One region of the Macrococcus sp. GL_134 genome, then DNA from elsewhere that is predicted to be linked to it. Evidence: riboswitches for the same ligand, from Rfam matches in the RefSeq annotation. Region 1 holds a riboswitch; the other holds the start of a gene.
The links. A riboswitch is a leader RNA that binds a small molecule or an ion and turns the genes downstream of it on or off. The one in region 1 is predicted to bind lysine.

Region 1 (3,486 bases):
GGTGCTTACTGGCGCGGTGATGCCAGCAACAAGATGCTGCAGCGGATATACGGGACTGCCTTCTTTGACAAGAAAGCACTGAAAGAACATCTACGTATTATTGAAGAGCGCAAAGAGCGTGACCACCGTAAGATCGGCAAGGAACTGGATCTGTTTGCGACTAATCCACTGATCGGCGCTGGACTGCCGCTCTGGCTGCCGAACGGTGCGACGATCCGCCGCGAATTAGAACGTTATATTGTCGACAAAGAAGTCGCACTCGGCTATGACCATGTGTATACTCCGGTCATGGGTTCTGTCGATCTGTATAAGACGTCTGGTCACTGGGATCATTATCAGGAGGATATGTTCCCTGTGATGGAAATGGATAATGAAGCACTCGTGCTGCGTCCGATGAACTGTCCGCACCATATGATGGTCTACAAAAATGCGAAGCACAGCTACCGTGAACTGCCGATTCGTATCGCAGAACTTGGTACAATGCACCGTTACGAAGCAAGTGGGGCTGTATCAGGCTTACAGCGTGTGCGCGGTATGACTTTGAATGATGCCCATATCTTCGTCCGTCCGGATCAGATCAAAGATGAGTTCAAGCGTGTTGTACAGCTCGTCATTGATGTCTATGAAGACTTTAAGTTCAAGGACTACAAATTCCGTCTGTCTTACCGTGATCCTGAAGATACAGAGAAATACTTCCAGGATGATGACATGTGGGAACGTGCACAGGCGATGCTGAAAGAAGCAGTGGATGAGATGGGGCTTGACTACGATGAGGCGCCTGGTGAAGCGGCATTCTACGGTCCGAAGCTCGATGTCCAGGTGAAGACAGCACTCGGCAAAGAAGAGACGTTGTCAACTGTACAGCTTGACTTCCTGCTGCCTGAACGCTTTGATCTGACTTATGTCGGTAGTGATGGTCAAGACCACCGTCCAGTCGTCATTCACCGCGGCGTCATCTCAACGATGGAACGATTTGTTGCCTTTCTGACTGAAGAATATAAAGGCGCATATCCGACTTGGCTCGCACCGAATCAGCTGGAGATCATTCCAGTATCCAACGCTGTCCATTATGATTATGCACGAGCGCTGTATGACGAACTGAAGTCGCAGGGCGTCCGCTGTCATATTGATGACCGTGAAGAGAAGATGGGGTACAAAATCCGCGAAGCTCAGATGAACAAAGTTCCTTATCAGATAGTAGTCGGTGACAAAGAAGTTGAAAATAACGAAGTCAACGTCCGTCAATATGGTAAGAAAGAATCGCTGACTATGGAGCGCGATGAATTCATCTGGAAGCTCGTTGATGAGATTCGCCTGAAAAAATAGGTTGTGAATTCGTCTTTCATACGGTATAGTAAAAACAAATAAATATTCCTCAAAAAGAGGTAGAGGTTGCAATGAAGATGAGTAAGGCTGCAGATACGGTATCGCGTAAATGACGCAGCGTGAAAGGTGACATTGCCGAAGTGACTCCTGATGATAACAGGGAGCTGCTGGGCTGGCGTAGAAGATATGTCAGACTGTCACATTCGTGATGCGCTACTTAAACCATTTGGTGTGCATCTATGTGATGTGCACCTTTTTTTGTGTGATGAGAGGTGTCTTATGAGTAATACAGAAGTACAACGTCAATTAAAGCCCCGTCATATTTCGATGATAGCTATCGGGGGCTGTATCGGGACCGGCCTGTTTATGACTTCAGGCGGTGCCATTCGTGAAGCAGGACCGGGTGGTGCACTGCTCGCATTTGCTATTATCGGTCTTATGGTCTTCTTCTTGATGACCAGTCTTGGTGAGATGGCGACCTATCTACCGATTTCAGGGTCATTCTCGACCTATGCGACGCGGTTCGTCGATCCGTCACTTGGTTTCGCACTCGGCTGGAACTACTGGTTCAACTGGGTCATCACAGTGGCTGCAGATGTCAGTATCGCAAGTTCCGTCATCAAATATTGGGGCGTCTTTGATTTTATGCCTGCCTGGGCATGGAGTTTAGTGTTCCTGGCGATTATATTCGGGCTCAATACACTCAGCGTCAAAGTATACGGTGAGAGTGAATACTGGTTTGCACTGATCAAAGTAGTGACAGTCATTTTGTTCATCGGCATCGGGCTCCTGACGATTGTCGGTATTTTAGGCGGGGAATTCATCGGATTGTCAAACTTTACGACAGGTGACGCGCCGTTTCTCGGTCAGAATGTCACACAGTCATTCTTGACTATTCTCGGTGTCTTCCTTGTGGCAGGATTCAGCTTCCAAGGAACAGAGCTGGTCGGTATCACAGCCGGTGAATCAGAAGAGCCGGAGAAAACTATTCCAAAAGCCATCAATCAAGTGTTCTGGCGTATATTGATTTTCTATATTTTAGCGATTCTCATTATCGGACTCATCATCCCATATACTAATCCGAATTTGATGGGCGGCGACGATATCGCGAAGTCTCCGTTTACGCTCGTCTTTGAAAATGCAGGACTTGCGTTTGCGGCATCATTCATGAATGCAGTCATTCTGACTTCCATTCTATCAGCCGGTAACTCAGGTATGTACGCTTCAACACGTATGCTGTACGCGATGGGGAAAGATGGTCTGGCACCAAGAAGATTCTCTGAAGTGAACAAGCAGGGGGTCCCGATTCCAAGTCTTCTGGCAACGTTTGTTGTTGTCATCATCATCTTCTTAGTAGAACGTCTGGCAAATGGTGCCTACGAATATATTGTTGCAGCAAGTGGGATGACCGGCTTCATCGCATGGCTGGGTATCGCAATCAGCCATTACCGGTTTCGCCGGGCATTCTATGCGCAGAACAAAGATCTGTCAGTTCTGAAGTACCGGGCAAAATTATTCCCGTTCGGTCCGTTGTTTGCCTTTCTGCTATGTACAGTTGTCATCTTAGGGCAGGACGTAGAGCTCGTGACAGGCGGCAAGTTTGAATGGGATTCAGTGCTCATCACTTATATGGGTATCCCGGTATTCCTGTTCTTCTATTTCTACCATAAACTGAAATATAAGACGAAGAAAATCCCACTCACAGAGGTCGACTTATCACAGTCACATGATATGAGTGACTACGAAAAAATTAATGTTTGACATCACTAATTAATCCTGTTATACTTTAGTCTGTTGAATACGAAACGGACAAGTAGAAGCCTCCCGCTTCTCGCCCTGAAGACGCCACGCGCTGTTACAGGGTACGATAACATGATTAACCATGTCTCTGCGGGTGCCCTTGTGCACCCGCTTTCTTTGTTCGTCTAGTAAATCCAATAGGAGGTGTCAATCATAGCTAAAGATCAAACGCAAATCAATGACAAAATCCGTGCAAGAGAACTTCGATTAATTGGACATGACGGTGCTCAGTTAGGTGTTAAGACTAAGTTCGAAGCCATCGAAATCGCAGAACGTGTGAATTTAGATGTTGTACTTGTTGCGCCTAACGCAAAACCGCCTGTTGCAAAGATCATGGACTACGGTAAGTTCAAGTTCGAA
Region 2 (3,486 bases), 320 kb from region 1:
TCCGATGACCTTCAAGAAATCGATACTTCCTGACAAGCGTTTTTCGTTATTTTCCATACGTACTCCTTTATTGCCTTTTTTCATATTATAACACCTCAGTATAATTAAAGTATAAGCGTATGATGAAATATGTTATAATTTTGAGCGGAAAACAAATATTAAGGAGAATGTTATGTTACAAGTATCTAATGTCAGTCTTCGTTTCGGTGACCGCAAATTATTTGAAGACGTTAATATTAAATTTACACCCGGCAACTGTTATGGCTTAATCGGAGCGAACGGCGCTGGAAAATCGACTTTTCTGAAAATCCTATCCGGTGAACTTGATTCACAGACAGGTCATGTGTCGTTAGGGAAAGATGAACGACTATCAGTATTAAAACAGGACCACTTCGCTTATGAAGATGAGCGCGTACTAGATGTTGTTCTACGTGGCAATGAAAAATTATGGTCAGTCATGCAGGAGAAAGATGCCATCTACATGAAACCTGACTTCAATGACGAAGATGGGATGCGTGCTGCAGAACTTGAAGGTGAGTTCGGTGAAATGGGTGGATGGACTGCTGAAAGTGATGCGCAAGTGTTGCTCTCAGGTGTTGGGATTAAAGATGAATTTCATGATAAAACCATGTCAGAACTTGAGAACAATCAAAAAATCAAAGTCCTTCTTGCACAAGCACTGTTCGGTGAACCTGACGTGTTATTGCTGGATGAGCCTACCAATGGTCTTGATATCCCGGCAATCAGCTGGCTTGAAGATTTTCTGATCAATTTCAATAACACAGTCATCGTCGTTTCTCATGACCGTCACTTCTTGAATAATGTCTGTACTCATATCGCTGACCTTGATTACGGCAAAATCAAAATTTATGTCGGCAACTACGATTTCTGGTATCAATCCAGCCAACTAGCCCAGCAGATGCTGCAGGATTCAAACAAGAAAAAAGAAGAGAAAATTAAAGAACTTCAAGATTTCGTTGCCCGCTTCTCTGCGAATGCATCCAAATCAAAACAGGCCACAAGTCGTAAAAAGATGCTTGAAAAAATTGAACTGGATGATATTCAACCGTCTTCACGTAAGTATCCATTCGTCAACTTTAAGCCAGAGCGTGAAATCGGTAATGAACTGCTGCAGGTTCAAGGACTGTCTAAATCCATTGATGGTGTGAAAGTTCTTGATAACTTGTCATTCACTATGAACCCGAACGACAAAGCAGTTCTTGTCGGTGATTCAGAGATCGCGAAATCCACGCTCCTTAAAATCCTTGCAGGTGAAATGGAGCCGGATGAAGGCAGCTATAAATGGGGAGTCACTACTTCTCAGTCTTACCTGCCAAAAGATAATTCCGAATTCTTTGAAGGTAAAAATATCGATCTTGTTGAGTGGCTGCGTCAATATGCCCCGCCGGAAGAACAGACTGAAACATTCCTGCGCGGATTTTTAGGACGTATGCTGTTCTCAGGTGAAGAAGTACGTAAAAAAGCAAAAGTTTTATCCGGTGGAGAAAAAGTTCGCTGTATGTTAAGCAAAATGATGTTATCTTCTGCTAACGTCCTGCTGTTAGATGAGCCGACTAACCACTTGGATCTCGAAAGTATCACAGCTGTCAATGATGGTTTAAAGGCATTCAAAGGATCGATTATCTTCACATCTTATGACTTTGAATTCATCAACACTATCGCAAACCGGGTCATTGATTTGAATGTACCTGGTGCGTTATCAAAAGAAATCACCTATGAAGAGTATTTAAAAGAACAAGGTGTATTGAAATAGTAATATTGACTGATTAATTTAATAATTATGATAAATGTACTATACAAATAAAGTATGTTTCGATATAATGAGAACCATCAATTGAATAGGTAGAGATGAGGCGCATCAATCATTAGTAAATAAAGTGTAGATCTGCAAGTACTTTATTGAAAGGGTGAGATGCCGAAATCGGAGTCGTTGTTGCAGCAGTGCTCCGGTTGGATTCACAGGTTAAGAGCTAGGAATCTGTCATTATTTGATAATAATGGAGTGCATCACTTGTAAATAGATAAAACAAGTCCGCACGCGGACTTGTTTTTTTATTTATAGATGCCATAGGAGGCAAACTTGTGGTAATAAAACGCAGTGTATTGAAATTCGGCGGTACGTCAGTCGCTGATTTCGAAAAGATCAAAAATATCGGGAATTATCTTAAAAATCGCATTGTTCAAGGTGAACAATTAGTCGTTGTTGTCTCAGCTATGGGTAAGACAACAGATGCATTGATTGAAAATGTCAACCAGCTGTCATCGAGACCCAATGAAGAGAACCTTGCCCTGCTGCTCACTACAGGTGAACAGCAGACCATATCATATCTTGCCATTGTACTGCATGAGCTGGATGTCAAAGTAAAGGCACTGACAGGATTTCAGGCAGGTATTAAGACAATGGGTCATCATATGAAGAGTAAGATTCAAGATATTGAAGCTGCTGTTATTGATAAAAACTTTGAATCCAATGATGTCTTAGTTGTAGCCGGCTTCCAAGGGATCAATGAATTTGGTGAGATTACAACGCTTGGGCGCGGCGGCAGTGATACAACAGCAGTGGCCATTGCCTCAGCCATCAACGCACCATGTGAAATTTATACTGATGTTTCCGGCGTCTATAGCACAGACCCGCGGCTTTATCCGACGGCGAAGCGGCTTGACGTGGTGAGCTTCGAAGAAATGATGGAGATGAGTGCTCTTGGAGCGGGCGTCCTTGAAACAAGAAGTGTAGAAATCGCTAAAAACTATAACATCCCTATTTATCTAGGAAAAACGTTATCAGATGAGAAAGGAACTTGGATTATGGACAAAGAAGATATTCTTGAGAAAAAAGCAGTCACTGGAGTTGCACTGGACAAAGACATGAACTATGTAACACTCAGCTATCCGATGTATGATAAAAATTTATTAGAGCAGTTGTTTCAATTGTTCGAACGTGAAGAGATCAATGTAGATATGATCTCTCAGACAGTCAACAGCGAAAGTCTTCAGCTGTCCTTCACGATGAAGGATACAGATGTTCATCAAATCAATGAAATCTTCAGCACATTAATTTCAACGTTCCCTTCTCTTGTCTACAACGTGGAAGAAAATTATGTCAAAGTGTCTGTTATCGGTTCTGGTATGAGAGATATGTCAGGTGTCGCTTCCAAAGTATTTATGACGCTGCTGAAAAATGATATCAATTTCTATCAGGTCACTACATCTGAAATCAGCATTTCATATGTAGTTGACCGTGACAACGGACAACCTGCAGTAGAACACTTATGCAGCACATTCAACTTATAGGAGGAAATCCCATGTACCGTATAGCCGTAGTTGGTGCGACAGGACTTGTCGGATCTAAGATGCTCGAAGTATTAGCTAGAAAGAATATACCTGTTGATGACCTTATCTTATTTTCTTCAAAGAAATCTGCAGGTAACGAAATAGAGTTTAAAGGGCAGACTTATGTGGTTCGTG

Region 2: another riboswitch for lysine. It lies ahead of AC3IPL_RS05360 (aspartate kinase); the one in region 1 lies ahead of AC3IPL_RS07100 (amino acid permease).

Annotation. Positions count from the first base shown of each region.
Region 1 is NZ_CM174409.1:1,371,495-1,374,980, reverse strand. It holds gene thrS (threonine--tRNA ligase) at 1-1,326, shown strand, start outside; lysine riboswitch at 1,379-1,550, shown strand; gene AC3IPL_RS07100 (amino acid permease) at 1,606-3,087, shown strand; gene infC (translation initiation factor IF-3) at 3,271-3,486, shown strand, end outside.
Region 2 is NZ_CM174409.1:1,054,305-1,057,790, forward strand. It holds gene AC3IPL_RS05350 (CvfB family protein) at 1-57, opposite strand, end outside; gene AC3IPL_RS05355 (ABC-F family ATP-binding cassette domain-containing protein) at 173-1,774, shown strand; lysine riboswitch at 1,862-2,037, shown strand; gene AC3IPL_RS05360 (aspartate kinase) at 2,110-3,312, shown strand; gene AC3IPL_RS05365 (aspartate-semialdehyde dehydrogenase) at 3,324-3,486, shown strand, end outside.